2 regions of the Hafnia paralvei genome follow, and region 2 is predicted to be linked to the other one. Evidence: predicted binding sites of a transcription regulator. Region 2 holds the regulator's gene; the other holds the start of a gene.
What was found. The regulator CRP, encoded in region 2, controls carbon source genes, mostly activating them, when cyclic AMP is high. The targets are predictions, from matches to a motif close to ATGTGANNNNNNTCACAT.
Positions count from the first base shown of each region.

Region 1: a site for CRP is predicted at 5,459-5,476, ahead of K9N75_RS03720 (nucleoside-specific channel-forming protein Tsx). Genes of this name have one in related genera too.

Region 1 covers NZ_CP083737.1:805,194-813,321, forward strand. The annotation lists gene budA (acetolactate decarboxylase) at 1-411, shown strand, start outside; gene alsS (acetolactate synthase AlsS) at 441-2,117, shown strand; gene K9N75_RS03710 (alanine/glycine:cation symporter family protein) at 2,643-4,043, shown strand; gene trhA (PAQR family membrane homeostasis protein TrhA) at 4,226-4,876, opposite strand; gene K9N75_RS03720 (nucleoside-specific channel-forming protein Tsx) at 5,525-6,409, shown strand; gene K9N75_RS03725 (shikimate 5-dehydrogenase) at 6,613-7,437, shown strand; gene ygfZ (tRNA-modifying protein YgfZ) at 8,023-8,128, opposite strand, start outside.
Region 2 covers NZ_CP083737.1:4,347,954-4,356,081, reverse strand. The annotation lists gene argD (bifunctional acetylornithine/succinyldiaminopimelate transaminase) at 1-616, shown strand, start outside; gene K9N75_RS20215 (hypothetical protein) at 673-1,080, opposite strand; gene K9N75_RS20210 (YccS/YhfK family putative transporter) at 1,104-3,182, opposite strand; gene crp (cAMP-activated global transcriptional regulator CRP) at 3,226-3,858, opposite strand; gene K9N75_RS20200 (OsmC family protein) at 4,188-4,595, shown strand; gene K9N75_RS20195 (phosphoribulokinase) at 4,661-5,530, opposite strand; gene K9N75_RS20190 (DUF4153 domain-containing protein) at 5,566-7,413, opposite strand; gene K9N75_RS20185 (YheU family protein) at 7,521-7,757, opposite strand; gene K9N75_RS20180 (hydrolase) at 7,754-8,128, opposite strand, start outside.

The DNA of each region.
Region 1 (8,128 bases), 1.2 Mb from region 2:
ATCGACAAAATGCTGACGAGCCAAAATGCATTTTGCGCACTACGCATCGACGGTGTTTTCCATAATGTGGAAACACGGACTGTGCCTGAACAGCATCGTCCTTATAAGCCGATGCAGGAGGCTATTGAAGCGCAGCCGACATATCACATTGAACAGCGCAAGGGCGTACTGATTGGGTTCCTCACCCCTAACTATATGCAAGGTATCAACGTTGCTGGCTATCACGAACATTTCATTACTGAAGAGCGCGACTGTGGTGGTCATGTTCTCGACTATCAGGTGGAAAGCGGTGTGCTGACCTTCGGCACAATCGACAAATTACTGATCGATTTTCCTCATGACGATGATTTTATGCAGGCTGATTTATGTCCTGCAAATTTAGATACCGCAATTCGTTCTGTAGAAAGTTAAACCTTGAAGGCATCTAGGAGTTGGGTTCCATGAAAAAGTCTGATAGCAACAAAGCATGGCAGTGTGGGGCAGATCTGATCGTCGCTCAGTTGGAGGCTCAGGGGGTAAAACATGTATTCGGTATTCCAGGTGCGAAAATTGACCGCGTATTTAACTCATTAGTCGATTCGAATATCGAAACAATTCCAGTGCGTCATGAGGCAAATGCGGCTTTTATGGCGGGAGCGGTGGGCCGTTTGACGGGGAAAGCTGGCGTAGCGTTGGTGACTTCAGGACCTGGCTGTTCGAATTTAATTACCGGTGTAGCCACGGCAACATCGGAGGGTGATCCTTTGGTTGCACTGGGTGGGGCAGTAAAACGCGCTGACCATTTAAAACAGGTACACCAAACCATGGATACCGTGACGATGTTCCGTCCGGTCACCAAGTATTCAGCTGAAGTGACATCGGCTTCTGCTTTGCCTGAGGTGTTAGCCAATGGTTTTAGAGCGGCAGAGTTTGGGCGCCCTGGGGCAAGTTTCATTAGTCTACCCATGGATATTCTCAACGAGCCAGTCAATAGCAGGGTGTTGACGACGCAGCACCCTACTCTTGGTGCGGCTCCTTTTGAGAGTGTGGCTCAAGTCGCACGCCGTCTTGAGAAAGCTAAAAATCCAGTCATTTTGCTGGGACTGATGGCCAGCCAGCCGCGTAATGCTGAAGCTATTCGTCGGTTTTTGCATAAAAGTGGGCTGCCCGTTACCAGTACCTATCAAGCTGCGGGGGTTATCGATCAGGCGCATTTCCATCGCTTTGCTGGTCGGGTGGGGTTATTCAATAATCAGGCAGGGGATCGTCTGCTGAGGAATGCGGATCTGGTGATGACTATTGGTTATAGCCCGATAGAATATGAACCAGCACAGTGGAATAATGATGAAAGTGCGCTGGTACATGTCGATATCACGCCCGCCGAAACCGATAGCGATTATCAGCCAGATATTGAACTGGTAGGGGATATCGCCGATACGTTGGATCTACTTTCTGAACATATTCATGCCACGCTGGATTTAAGCTGTGATGCGGTCGCTATTTTGGAAGAGCGGCGTCAGCAACGGGAACTGCTGGCACAAAAAGGACGTAGCCTAACGCAGTTTGCGATTCATCCGTTGCGCTTGGTTAGAGCGATGCAGGATATCGTCAATAGTGATGTGACGTTATGCGTAGATATGGGGAGTTTCCATATTTGGATTGCTCGCTACTTGTACAGTTTCCGTGCGCGTCAGGTGCTGATCTCAAATGGGCAGCAAACCATGGGTGTTGCGTTACCGTGGGCAATCGGTGCTGCGCTAGTCGATCCTAGCCGTAAAGTGGTCTCGGTTTCTGGAGACGGTGGTTTTATGCAATCCAGCATGGAGCTAGAAACCGCCGTACGTTTAGGCGTAAACCTGCTGCATATCATTTGGGTCGATGACGAATATAATATGGTTGCGATTCAGGAAGATAAAAAGTATCACCGCACATCAGGGGTTAAGTTTGGGCCCATTGACTTTAAAGTTTATGCTGAAGCTTTTGGGGCTAAAGGTTTTGCTGTTACTTCCTCGGAAACGCTCGAGAGCACGCTTCGCGCTGCCATGGATGTGCAAGGACCTGCGGTTGTCGCCGTACCGGTCGACTATAGCGATAATGCGTTGTTGATGAGCCAGCTGAATATGAGCGAAATGTTCTAATTCAAGAGCCATTGATTTCACCTACCCCGAGGAGTGTCTGACATAGCATCTCTTCGGTTTCAGCCTCATCATTTTATCGATGAGGCTTTTTTTATCTTTATAGCGACTTAAACCATCTTACCCTTACTTTTTCTCATTTATTTTGGATGAAGTTTTCTAATGCAAAAGTTGCAGATACCCAATGGGCAATCTCTTGGGTGACTTTAGATAAATCTAATTTTATCATTTAGTTATGCTGATTTAACATTCTATTACTTACACTAATCATCACTTTTACTCATGCTGATTTAACCCTCATTCAACCCCAGAATGGTGATAAAAGTGTGATAGAGTTCTCACCGTGAAATGTTCCCCTAATGAATACAAGGTCAGCCAGCCTATCTGGGCTTATTGGCTGATATATCAGCATTTTCATCATGACAATCCACCTGGGTGCTTTTAACGACTACGGGTGAGCTATTGGTTTTGCATTACAACTTTGACGCGTGACCACACGCGCGCCGGCATAAAACAGGTAAGGCATTTATGGAATTTATTACTCAGTTAGTTAATCAGGTCAACAGCCTGCTTTGGGATGAACTACTGATTTTTCTACTTTGTGGGACGGGGATCTATTACACGCTACGTTTGGGGTTCATCCAAATCCGCCATTTTAAATCGGGATTTAAAGCCTTGTTTAGCGGTATCTCGCTGTCTGGTGCTAAAGCAGATAAGCAGGGGATGAGCTCTTTTCAGGCCGTGGCGACGGCGATTGCTGGACAGGTTGGTACGGGGAACTTAGCGGGGCCAGCCACGGCCATTATTGCTGGTGGACCAGGTGCGATTTTCTGGATGTGGGTTTCGTCGTTCCTTGGGATGGCGACAATTTATGCTGAAGCGATGTTGGCTCAGAAATTCAGATCGAAAGATAAAAATGGGCAGGTTGTCGGCGGACCGGCGTACTACATCGAAAAGGGGCTGAACTGCAAATGGCTCGCCTGTATTTTCTCGGTGTTAGTGATTATTGCATTAGGATTTATCGGCAACATGGTGCAATCCAACTCCATTGCCGCAGCGTTTAATAGTTCTTTAGGCGTTCCAGGCTGGGTTATTGGCATTATTCTCGCGTTGATTACCGGTGTGGTCATCATGGGGGGGATCAGCAGTATTGCGTCCTTTACCGAGAAAGTGGTGCCTATTAAAGCCGTGTTCTATTTATTGGGTACTCTGGTGATTTTGGTGCATAACGCACACTATATTCTGCCTGCGTTTAAATCGATCTTCGTTGCTGCGTTTAATCCAACAGCGGTGTTAGGTGGTGGTGCAGGGATTGCCATCCAGCAGGCAATGCGTTTTGGTATTGCTCGCGGCCTGTTCTCCAATGAAGCCGGTATGGGGTCTACGCCTCATGCGCATGCGGTCGCTAAAGTCGAACGTCCAGAGCAGCAGGGTTATATCGCGATGATGGGGGTTTTCGTCGTATGCGTTATTGTAACGTTGACGGCATTGGCGATTATCACTTCCGGTATGAGCATGTGGGAGCTGGATGGTAAAACTCAGGCTAATTTCCTCGGAGTGTTTACCGGACAGGGAATTGCGGTGACTCAGCAAGCCTATACCTATGTCTACGGCTATTTCGGCAGTCTGTTTATTTCTGTCTCTCTATTTTTCTTTGCCTTTTCAACGATTGTAGGTTGGTACTACTACGGTGAAATGAACATTCGCTACCTATTCAATTCGCAAAGAGCGGTACGTGCTTATCAATTGATGGTGATCGCCTTCATCTTTATTGCATCATTCTTCAAGGTTGAGCTGGTATGGAATATGGCAGATATGTTCAACGGGCTGATGGTACTACCAAATCTTATCGCGCTGATTTTGCTGTCGCCAATAGTGATTAAGATGAGCAAGTTGGTAGGCGGAAAGGTGGCGGTGAACCCAAATTAAACTGGGTGAATGTTACGTTCGCCTAATGTATCCGGTCTTACATCTGTATTGTGCAGGCATCCGTGTCGGAGGGCTCAATAGACGTCCTCCGACGCGCTTCCAGCCGGCTACGCGGTTGCCCTCGGGAACGAACGGCAATCGCCATTCTGGCTAATCCGTTCTTTTACCTAGTCCAACGTCAGCTACACATACAAATAAATCGCAAAGAAGTGGCAAGCACAGCCCCCGAGTACAAACGCATGCCAGATGGCGTGGTTGTAGGGGATGCGTTTGCTGACGTAAAAAATCACGCCTAGCGTATAAACAATCCCGCCGATAGCAAGCAATGTCACTCCGCCCCACGCCAGCTTGGTTGCCAGTTGGTAGATCACAATCAGCGACAACCATCCCATCGTCAGATAGGTGATCAACGACAGCACTTCAAAGCGATGCGCAAACGCGAGTTTGAAGATTATGCCAAACAGCGCTATTCCCCAGATCACCGCCATCAGCCATTTAGCTAGCGTTGAGTCCAGCCCAACTAACAAGAAAGGCGTATAGGTGCCGGCAATCAATAGATAGATTGCGCAGTGGTCAAACACTTTTAGCCAACGCTTGGCGCGCTGATGTGAAATTGCGTGATACAGCGTGGAGGCCAGAAACAGCAGAATCATGCTGCCGCCATACAGGCTGTAACTGGTGATTGCGGTGGCGTCAGCGCCGGTGCCAACGGCTTGCACCAGCAATAAAACTAAGCCGACGATACCTAGAATAAAACCAACTCCGTGGCTGATGCTGTTGGCAACTTCCTCTGCCAGCGAATATCCCTGCTGAACAATATTTGCCTTTGCCATAGTGCGGCGTTACCTCTGTTGAACAATGAAAAAATTAAAGCTAAGGCTAGATTAGCTGAGAATGATTCCAGTGTACACGTGTACGCCAAAATATAATTAAAACAAGATAGAGAGTGATGTGTTTGCTTTTGGTTATCAAATAATTAAATGATTTATAAGGGAATAAATAAGTTTTTATAATATTGTGCGTATGAGCTTGGTGTCATAATTATCACAAAATATGGGTTATTTTATTACCTTCCAAACATTTGTTTGGTGCGACACTGTTACAGCAGCAAAGTTTCGTCAGACTTTTCGTAGATAAAGTTGCGCAACACGGCTGTAAGTGACTACCTGCGTTGGCGTATTTTATAGAACCCTTGCAGGGCAAGCCTTATCGAGCTGTTTTAAAATTATGCTCTCCGTTTTAAATTTGATTAATCCTGCAAAGATTGTAGAATCCCTCCGAATTTTTTTACCGCAAACGTGAACGCAATCGATTACGTATTTAAGAATGTATTCCTAGATCACAGATTTTTGTGAGCAATGATTTCTATAATACACGCAGCCAGAAAGCTGGGTTGTTGATCAATTGATGGCTATTTGTGGTGATGTTTACATGGGTCTTTCCCCTGGCAGGGAATCTTGCTTAAGGTAAGTAGCAATATTATGAAAAAAATAATTTTAGCTGCAGGCACCGTGCTTGCGCTTTCAAGCAGCGTTACTGCTGTAGCAGCAGACAACAACAGCGAATATCTTTCTGACTGGTGGCACCAGAGCGTTAACGTCGTGGGCAGTGCTCATACGCGTTTCGGACCACAATTGCGTGACGATACCTACTTAGAATATGAAGCTTTTGCCAAGAAAGATTGGTTCGACTTCTACGGTTACGTGGATGCGCCAATGTTCTTCGGCGGTGACAGCACCTCTCGCGGTATCTGGAACCACGGTTCACCGTTGTTCATGGAAATTGAACCACGTTTCTCTATTGATAAATTGACAGGCACCGACCTGAGCTTTGGTCCATTTAAAGAGTGGTACTTCGCGAACAACTATATCTACGATATGGGTCGTAATAGCGATAACCGCCAGAGCACGTGGTATATGGGTTTGGGTACCGATATCGATACCGGCCTACCAATGAGCCTGTCCATGAACGTATATGCCAAATACCAATGGCAGAACTACAATGCGTCTAACGAAAACGAGTGGGATGGCTACCGCTTCAAAGTGAAATACTTCGTGCCAATCACCGAAGTATTGGGCGGCAACCTGAGCTACATCGGTTTTACCAACTTTGACTGGGGTTCTGATCTGGGCAAAGACTCTGGCTACAGCAACATCGATGGCAAGCGTACTCGTACCAGCAACTCTATCGCCTCCAGCCACATCTTGGCATTGAACTACGATCACTGGCACTATTCCTTCGTTGCGCGTTATTTCCATAATGGCGGACAGTGGAACGACGGCACTGAACTGAACTTCGGTAAAGGTAACTTTGACGTGAAATCCACCGGCTGGGGTTACTACCTGGTTGCGGGTTATAACTTCTAAGTTTTGCCAATATGCATAGAGAGAGGAGCCTTATGGCTCCTTTTTTGCGTTCTGGTGAGTCGCAGTGTTTGCTATAAAAGAGGAACCAGAGAGAAGATATTCAGCCATTTTCACCCTCCCTGTTTTAGTCCATGATAGTCCTCAATACGGGCGCATCTCTGCGGCTTCACTCATATTCACCCTTGGCGAAGAGGTTTTGTTACATGACCAAATACCTAAATAAAGATACGCAGGTTTGTATGTCGCTGGCGGCGCGGCCAAGTAATTTTGGGACTCGTTTCCATAACTATCTTTACGATGCACTGGATCTGGACTATCTCTACAAAGCATTTACGACCAAAGATATTCAGGCGGCTATAGGCGGCGTTCGTGCTCTGGGGATCCGTGGATGTGCGATCTCGATGCCGTTTAAAGAGGATGTGATCCCGTTAGTCGATGAAATGGATGCATCCGCTAAGGCGATTGATTCAGTTAATACCATTGTTAATACTGATGGTCATTTAAAGGCCTATAACACCGATTATTTGGCGATTGCGCAATTGTTGGCACAGTATGCGGTGTCTAATGATCAGGTTTTTGCTTTACGTGGTAGTGGCGGTATGGCGAAAGCCGTAGCTTGTGCGTTGAAAGATGCTGGTTTTAAGCGTGGCTATATTGTGGCTAAAAATGAAAAGACGGGTCAGCAATTGGCCGCGTTATATGGCTATGAATGGCGCGCAGATATGCAAGGTGTCACCGCCGAGGTATTAATTAACGCCACGCCAATTGGCATGAGCGGCGGCGCTGACGCCGATAAACTTGCCTACAGCGAAGATGAAATCAACTCCGCAAACGTGGTTTTTGACGTGGTCGCACTGCCATCGGAAACGCCAATGATCCGCTACGCCAAGACGCAGGGCAAAACCGTTATCAGCGGTGCAGAGGTGTTTGCGATTCAAGCGGTCGAACAGTTTGTGTTGTATACCGGGATTCGACCTGAGCATGAGTTGTTTTTAGCTGCGGCGAAATATGCGAGGGAGAGTGCATAAAAAGGATGAGTACGGGTTGCTGAGTCTTGCAGTTGAGCCTTTATGTTAGAACTATGAAAGGTTTCGTCCGCCTGTCAGTATCTACTTTTCCATGACACCGCTGGTGTAGGCGTCCGACGAGAGGTTGCCAGCGCGTAACCTCTCGACTCTCGCGCTTTTTTACCGCGTCGTTTGACCGACCGGTCTCGGCTCGCACATCCTGTACGCCCTCGACCTACCGCCATCTTCCCTGATGGCGGTTCTATCATGCATTCCATTCAACATGAAAAAGACACAGCAGTATTGTTTTATTTGTGTCTTTTTAATTGTTTAAGTCTTGGTTGGGAGAGCCGCCGATACAGGGATGTATCGGCGGAGTTTGGGGCGCCCTGGATGGGCGATACCAAACCGGAGCGGAGATGGCATCTCGGATAAAAGCGCGCGAGTGCAGAGACCACGCGCTGGTGGTCTCTGCCCGTACGCCTTCATCGGTGTATCAATGAAGCTCGGTATAAAACAGGCGGGCGGAACATTACACAGTAGCCCCATAAACGGCCAGTGTGCGGAACATTACACAGTAGCCCCATAAACGACCGATAAAAAATCTTACTCTACCAATGAATATGGCAATGCCTGAATGGTCAGCATGCCGCCTTCATCATCACGTACTCGCAGTACGCTGTCGGCTTCCAAATCGTTATTTAACACGGCC
Region 2 (8,128 bases):
GACTGAAAGCTTCCTTAAAGGTGTACGCGAGCTGTGCGATCGCCATCAGGCGCTGTTGGTATTTGATGAAGTGCAAAGCGGAATGGGGCGTACCGGTAAGCTGTTTACTTATATGCATTATGGCGTGACGCCGGATATTCTGACTACCGCTAAAGCTTTGGGCGGCGGTTTCCCGATTAGCGCCATGTTGACGACGAATGAAATTGCCAGCGCGATGCATGTGGGAACACATGGTACTACGTATGGCGGCAACCCACTGGCCTGCGCGGTAGCAGAAGCAGCGCTGGACGTGATTAATACTCCAGAGGTTATGGCGGGTATTGAAGAACGTCACTCGCTGTTTGTCGAGGCGTTGGCGAACATAAATGCTAAGTACAACGTCTTTACGCAGGTACGTGGTATGGGGCTGCTACTGGGCGCAGAACTGAGCCCTGAATACCATGGTAAAGCGCGCGATATTCTGCACGCCGCCGCCGCTGAAGGCCTCATGTTGTTAAATGCGGGTCCTGATATTTTGCGCTTTGCTCCATCGCTCGTTGTGGAGTTTGCGGATATCCATGAAGGTATGATGCGATTAGAAAAAGCGATCGGGGCGGTGATAGCTAAAAAATCGTAATGCCTGGCTGTGCGAATGGCAGTATAAGTCATTTAATTCATGGGGTAATTGATTGTTTATTTGGCGTCTTTCACTGATTGAGACAAACGCTTTACCGCTGCCGTCATATCATTGCAGTTGGATTCATACCCATAGTTTGGAATGGATTTAAGTCCATCAATATATTTTTGTTGAGTTGCGCTGCTGCTGGATTGGATCGCCACTGTAGAGGTGGTGGCTAATTCAGCAATCATGTAGGAGTAGCAAAGGTTAGAACTTAACCCTTGCGAAAATGTGCCAATGAAATACGCGAGTGGCATGACTGAAATGACGGCAAGCGTAGTGAATGCGATATGTATGAGCGGGTATTTTCTGAATAGCAGAAGAGAAATAATAAGTATTATTTGAAATGATATTAGCAGTAAAAATTGTATGTTCATCAATAGTTTGGCGTTTATCTTGGCATGAAGAAGAATATACGCCATTTCTTGAAAGACACGGGAGAAATTTAATCCCTTAATCGACGGCTCATCCAAATCCCATGATGTGGTCGTTGCCGCCAGGCTATCGATGAAATGGTATGCATGGCGCGCAGGTGCGCAATGATTCGGCGTAGATGGACTTCAATCTGGGTTACGGGCATTCCACTGGTTTCCTGCTCATCAGACTGGAAGACGGCGGCGTTATTGCTCAAGGTTGGTCCATCGTGTTCTAAGCGTTGCTGACAGAGCTGCAAGGCGATTTCACAGCGCTGCAAATAATCTTGCGCTAGGTTTTCAGTCAACATGTAGTGATCTCGGGCGAGGATTGTCATTGCGTTAAGATGCTCCACGATAAACTGGCTGTGAGTGATCCACAGACGCATGTCGGTCAGATATCTGGAATCAAACCCCGGCTCCTGCATCGCCTGATTTAGCGAGGTGAATACGGCATTATGTGCCTGATTGACCTTCATGCGGGCATAGGCTAAATCGGTTGCTTTCGGTTCAGGAGAGAGCAGTAGGCGAAGCTCATCTTGATATGCCTCTAGTGCCTGATGAGCATTTTTGCGCAGTAGACCACTTTGCCATTGTGGCCATAGCCAGATGGTACTTGCGAAGGCGAGAATACAGCCGAGTACGGTATCAATCAGTCTTGGAACCAAGAAATGGAGCCCATTGAGCTGTAAAAGCTGTAGGGTATAAACGGCAGTTACGGTGAAACCAATCACCGCCAGCCCGTAGTTTTTACGTAGTACCAAATAGGCTGCAATGGTGATCACCAGCATACAGGCCAAGGTGGCATTTAGCGGTAGGTCTAACTGTAGTAATCCCGCAGCAATAATCAGTCCAGCAAAGGTTCCTAGCGCACGGTGCTGGATCCTCACCCGCGTTGCATTATAGCCATTTTGAATGACCAGCATGGTCGTGAGCAAAACCCAGTAGGGTTTTGGCAGATGGAATAACATCCCCAAACTGCTGCCCGCAGCGAGAGTAATGCCTAAACGCGCTGCATTACGTAGCGCTACGGATTTAAATGAGAGATAGGCGCGTAATGCAGGCCAAAAAGGAAGGCGTTGCTGTGTAGACATCAGATTGCGCTGATAGAGAGGACGCTGACGAACTAGCAATCGAGCTACACGGCTAAAATGGTAATAGCAAAACTTTCCAACGGGGTTATCTGGGTGCTGATTAGCCAGCTTTTCCAGCGCGGCTAGCTCGTTATCCATCGAAAAATGTTTGGGGTAGCGGTGATACAGAATATCGCCAGCCACCGTTCTGAGCCTCTCTGATATGACTTGAGCGTTGCGGCGCAAAATAGCTTCAGCCTGACTTTTGGCGACTAGGCTTTGCACTTCATCGGGCTGAGATAAGCTAACGGTAATATGTTCTTGAAGATCCAATGCAACTTGAAAATAGCGCAGTAGACGTTTGTACTCAGGATTATGCACCAGAGATAACATGTGCATTTGTTGGTAGAGCTGGGTAATTAAGTCCATCACTTTTTGCTGGCGCTGTAGCAGCGGCGGCAAGGCCGTTTCTGGATCGATATGCTGAGTTAGCAAGCTATATTTGGCGTCCATATAGTCGCCTAGCTGCGTGTAGAGCTGGCTGAGATTTTCTCGGATCGGCTGCCCTTTCCATAAGAGAAACCAGAACCAAGTAAAAGCGCCATACCAGATGGTGCCAACAATATACAGCAGTGGCCCGTGCCAGATGGGAACTGTTCCAGCCATACTTAGCGTAAATATCGAAGCGACGAGTGCTGCGGGAAGAAGCCTAGCGTGTAGGGGGCTGATCTCACCGTTAACACCGAGCAGTAACGCAAGCCCAAGCATGATAAGCGGCAGCGGAATTTGCCATAGCAGGCATTGTTGTAACAAGAAACTGGAAAACGCGAATAGGCTGCCGCCAACGATTAATCGTTTGATGAAGCGCTTATGAGGAGTATCGAGCCCTGCAATGTTGCAGCAGGCTGGTACCAAAGAAAACATTAGACCAAGCTGTAGATTGCCGGTCAGTAGGCCAAATAAAACAGGGAGGCACAGCACCAGCGTTTGACGCAGTGCATAGTTGACTTCCGGGTGGTAGATAAACCGCCGCCACATAATGAAAGAAACCCGTGCAGCGATGCTACACGGGCATCATTTATCAGCGAGTGCCGTAAACGACGATGGTTTTTCCGTGCGCGGAGATCAGATTTTGATCTTCCAGCATCTTCAGAATGCGACCAACGGTTTCACGGGAGCAGCCAACGATCTGGCCGATTTCCTGACGAGTAATCTTGATCTGCATACCATCTGGATGAGTCATGGCATCTGGCTGTTTTGCCAGATTCAGCAGCGTCTGTGCAATACGGCCAGTCACGTCTAAGAACGCAAGGTTGCCCACCTTTTCAGAGGTAACCTGTAAGCGGCTAGCCATCTGAGCAGAAAGGCGCATCAGAATATCTGGGTTAACCTGAATCAGTTGGCGGAATTTCTTGTAAGAAATTTCAGCAACTTCACAGGCTGTTTTTGCACGAACCCAAGCGCTACGTTCTTGTCCTTCCTCAAATAAGCCCAGTTCACCAATGAAGTCGCCCTGATTAAGATAGGAAAGGATCATTTCTTTACCTTCTTCATCTTTAATCAATACTGCAACGGATCCCTTAACGATGTAGTACAGGGTTTCCGCCTTCTCGCCTTGGTGGATCAGGGTACTTTTGGACGGATACTTGTGGATATGGCAATGAGACAAGAACCATTCAAGAGTCGGGTCTGTTTGCGGTTTGCCGAGAACCATTCGCTATTATCCTCTGTTGTTATCGCGGCCCTAATATCGGGATACTGATCCAGACAGTGTGCTTATTGTGGCACGGGGCTTTGCTTATTAACTTGTTATAGCACTGCATAATCGAGATATAGAGTAATAGGCTAAGGTAATTGTTTCCTAGAGTTATTGATCTATACCCGTTTCAATCCATAAAGATCCATTTCGGCATAGTTTGTAGCACAGCTTTGTTCAGGTGTCTCGTGTTGTCTCGCTTCAGCATCAGAAGTGAGGCCTCGGATTGCCTGTTTTTTACAGAAAGCGTAGTCTGATGACAGAATTTAACCAAAGGGGCGATAAACATGCAGGCACGAGTGAAATGGGTTGAAGGAATGACTTTTCTGGGCGAATCGGCTTCAGGACATCAGATTCTTATGGACGGAAACGCTGGTGATAAAGCGCCAAGCCCAATGGAAATGGTATTGATGTCAGCAGGGGGGTGCAGTGCCATTGACGTAGTTTCCATTTTACAGAAAGGACGATTGGACGTGCGCGATTGTGAAGTCAAATTGACGTCTGAACGTCGCGAGGAAGCTCCGCGCTTGTTTACCCATATCAATCTGCATTTTATTGTCACGGGCAAAGGCCTTACGGATAAAGCCGTTGAGCGCGCCGTTGCGCTTTCTGCGGAAAAATACTGCTCTGTTGCGTTGATGTTGGGTCAAGCCGTTAACATTACCCATAGTTTTGAAACTATCGTGGTGGAGTAATTTGATTCACTTCATCAGGCACCGGTGGTTTTGTGCCAAGGTGCCTGATATTGCGTAACACGTTGTTATTCGATTTTCTTCCCTTCGATAAGCCGTTGCACCAACGGCGTCATGATCAGTTCCATTGCTAACCCCATTTTCCCTCCCGGAACCACCAACGTATTAATATGCGAGATAAACGATCCTTGCAGCATCGCGAGTAGATAGGGGAAATCAATATTGTCTAACCCTTGAAAATGGATCACCACGAAACTTTCATCTGACGAAGGGATCGCTTTAGCGGCAAAAGGATTAGAGGTATCAACCGTTGGTACGCGCTGGAAGTTGATATGCGTGCGGGAAAACTGGGGGGTAATGTAGCCGATGTAATCTTCCATAGAGCGAACAACGGAATCCATCACGGCTTCGCGTGAATGGCCGCGCTCACCGGTATCGCGCACCAGTTTTTGAATCCACTCAAGGTTAACGATGGGCACTACGCCGACCAGTAAATCGACATGCTGAGCCACATTGTGTTGCTGCGTGACGACTCCGCCGTGTAATCCCTCATAGAATAAAACATCTGTCGGCTCTGGCAACGGTTCCCACGGCGTGAATGTGCCGGGAACCTGATTGTAGGGAACGGCTTCATCGTAGGTATGCAGATATTTACGCGAGCGCCCACGACCATGCTGACCATATTCGATAAAGCTTTGTTCGAGAAAAGAGAAGTCATTGGCCTCGGGGCCGAAATAGCTGATATGACGCCCTTGCTCGCGGGCTTTTCGGATTGCAGCGTCCATTTCTGGGCGGGTATACCGGTGGAAACTATCGCCTTCCAACTCAGCGGCTTTCAGATGGAACTGTTGAAAGATCTTGCGGAAGGCTACGCTGGTGGTGGTAGTGCCGGCTCCACTGGAGCCGGTCACGGCAATGATCGGGTGTTTCGCTGACATAATTAACACGGCTCCGGTGGTTGGGGGGCTACGGTTTATCGTAAATCGTAATAACTTACATCTATGGTTGTATCCTGAATTTGGATATCGCTCCACTCTTTTGGCACGGCTTTTAACTGACCGCCGAGAATGATGTCTTTAATCTTAGCGGCATCCAGTGTGTTGTTGTCCAAAGTATCTCTATCGTTAAAGCGGATATGAGCAGCAATGACCCAACCCTGTTTCTTATAAGTATAAACTTGGCAGAAAGGCTCTTTGGGATCGCTGAAATTGCACAGTACATGCTCTTTATTCCCATCATTATTCAGATCTAACGTTGTGACAACACAAGCGTTAGCGATTAAATAGCAATCGCCAATGTCATTTCCTCGGCCGAGATCGTTTGGCAAAGATTCCCACCACGTTGATTCTGGTGAAGGTGTTCCGACCGCCAGCTGAATGTTCTTGCGTGCTATTCCTGGTGTAAACGCCGCATAGGGTCTTTTATCATCATCGCCATAGGATCCCCAGCGAGTGGTTTGTAATAGCGTTTTCTCCAGCTTGAGTTTACGCCGTGGAGCGCTGACAAATTTGATATCAGACCGTAGCGCCTGTAGCGCATCGTTGCCTCTGCGGCCGCTGTCAAAACGTAGCATGATGAGATCTAAATCATCAGGAGATACCTTTCCTGTGGAATATCGATTCATTTGGTCGTTCACGCTAATGCGATAAGGATCGATGATCGGAGAGTTGCACAGAACCACAATCACTGCGATTAGCCACATTATTTTTTTGTTGATGCTGCCAAGCGAGTGCAGCCAGATGTTATTTTTGCGAACCACGGCGCTTGCATAGGCAAGGGTTAAGCAAAGAGAGAGGCCGACAACGACTGAAGCCCTGAGTCGATCGGGAGTCCAGCCATATTGTACGATGCGCTGGCCCAAATAATAGGTGGACAGTATCGCGTAGATCGGCAAAACAAGCAGGGAACCGTTGATGATATAGCGGATTAAATTTGGATACGGTTTTTTATCTATGCCATCGGAACTCAAATATATCGCATTGACCAGCAGGGCTAACAGTAGAGACATGGTGGTTAGCAATGTGGTTGCAGACGACCATTTATCGGTTAGCGCATCGATACCGGTAAACGGGAGGCTGAAGATAAAAATCAGAGCGAAAAACGATAGCAGAGGTAGTAGGCCTTTTACCATCAGAGATAAAAGGTTACGTACGGTAATGATTAATTTTGGATGGGTGCGGCTAATGAGAACGCCAATGGCAACAATCAGACCGTTAGCAAGGTACATGAATATTTCATGTCTGAAAAAGAGCTCATAAAAGAAATCAATGCCAATCAGTTTGAATAGACCCGCTCCCAGCGACAAGATCCCCCACATCAAACCCGAAATCAGCAAGGTTAGCACGGCGGTAATGGTGTTTTTCCATATATTACCGTGCAGTTCAGAGTAGTCGATGGAAGAGCTAGGATTATTTATTCGTGCCTGTAACCATGGAAGGGTAACAAACACCATAAGGAATAACGCGAGATAAAACGTTCCGAATAGACTGCCGTAATCTCTTACTCCTACATCATTCCATTTTATCCAAGCTGTCATTGCCACGAATATGGCGGTATAGGCCAGCAGGGCTTTCCACAATATTTTGTCTCGTAGAGTATTCACAGACAGCACGAAGATCAGGGGCAGAGAGCCCGATAAAACTTGTGTGTAAAGCAGCGCTGAACTATGGGGGATCATCCACTCGCGATCGCTGAAGTGGTTACATAAATAAAGCAAACATCCTTGAATGAGACAGACTAAAACAATGACGATGCGCGTTTTGAGCGGTAGGTCAGAGGGCGAGACTTGGGTCTTGCTATGATGTGCTGCGAGTAGAGACATCCATGATTCTCCTTATTGCGTAAAGTGAGGTTTTTTGACCACAAATTAAGCATAACGTTTGGATGCCTATACTTATTATTGGTTTTACTAAGGCTTATAGCGGAAGCCTACTCATACTCTTCTGGGGTATCACGGAACTGCCCTTTCGGCATGATATTGACCGTTTCATGCAGCTCTGACCACACCAAAACAGCTTCGCCATTCTTTAGCTGGCGGCGGACATCTTCAACTTTTTGCGTCAGCGATTTCTCGTGGACACCGTAATCAGTGCCTTCTCGCAGCACAAAAGATTCGATCAGGCTATCCAACGTATCCGTTGCTAAATTCTCCCAAGGAATAATCACTGTGCTTTCTCCAAATGTGGGGCTAACCAAGCAGGGATACGTTGCTCGAGCCACATCTGAGGCTTTTTAAAACTGCCGCTGATGAAGCCAACGTGTCCACCAAATTCGGTAAGCTGATATTCAATATTAGACGGTAAATCTTCAGGACGAGGGATCACTTCTGGTGTCATAAACGGATCGTCTTTGGCATGAATGATCAACAGCGGCACGGTTATTCTAGGGAGTAAAGGTAACGCACTACAGCGGCGATAATAGTCGGTTGCGTTATCAAAGCCGTGAATGCGAGAGGTGATGACGTCGTCAAAATCGCGAATGCGTTTCAGGTTTTTTAGCGCTTTTAGATCGAGTGGTAATGTATTTGGGTAACGCTC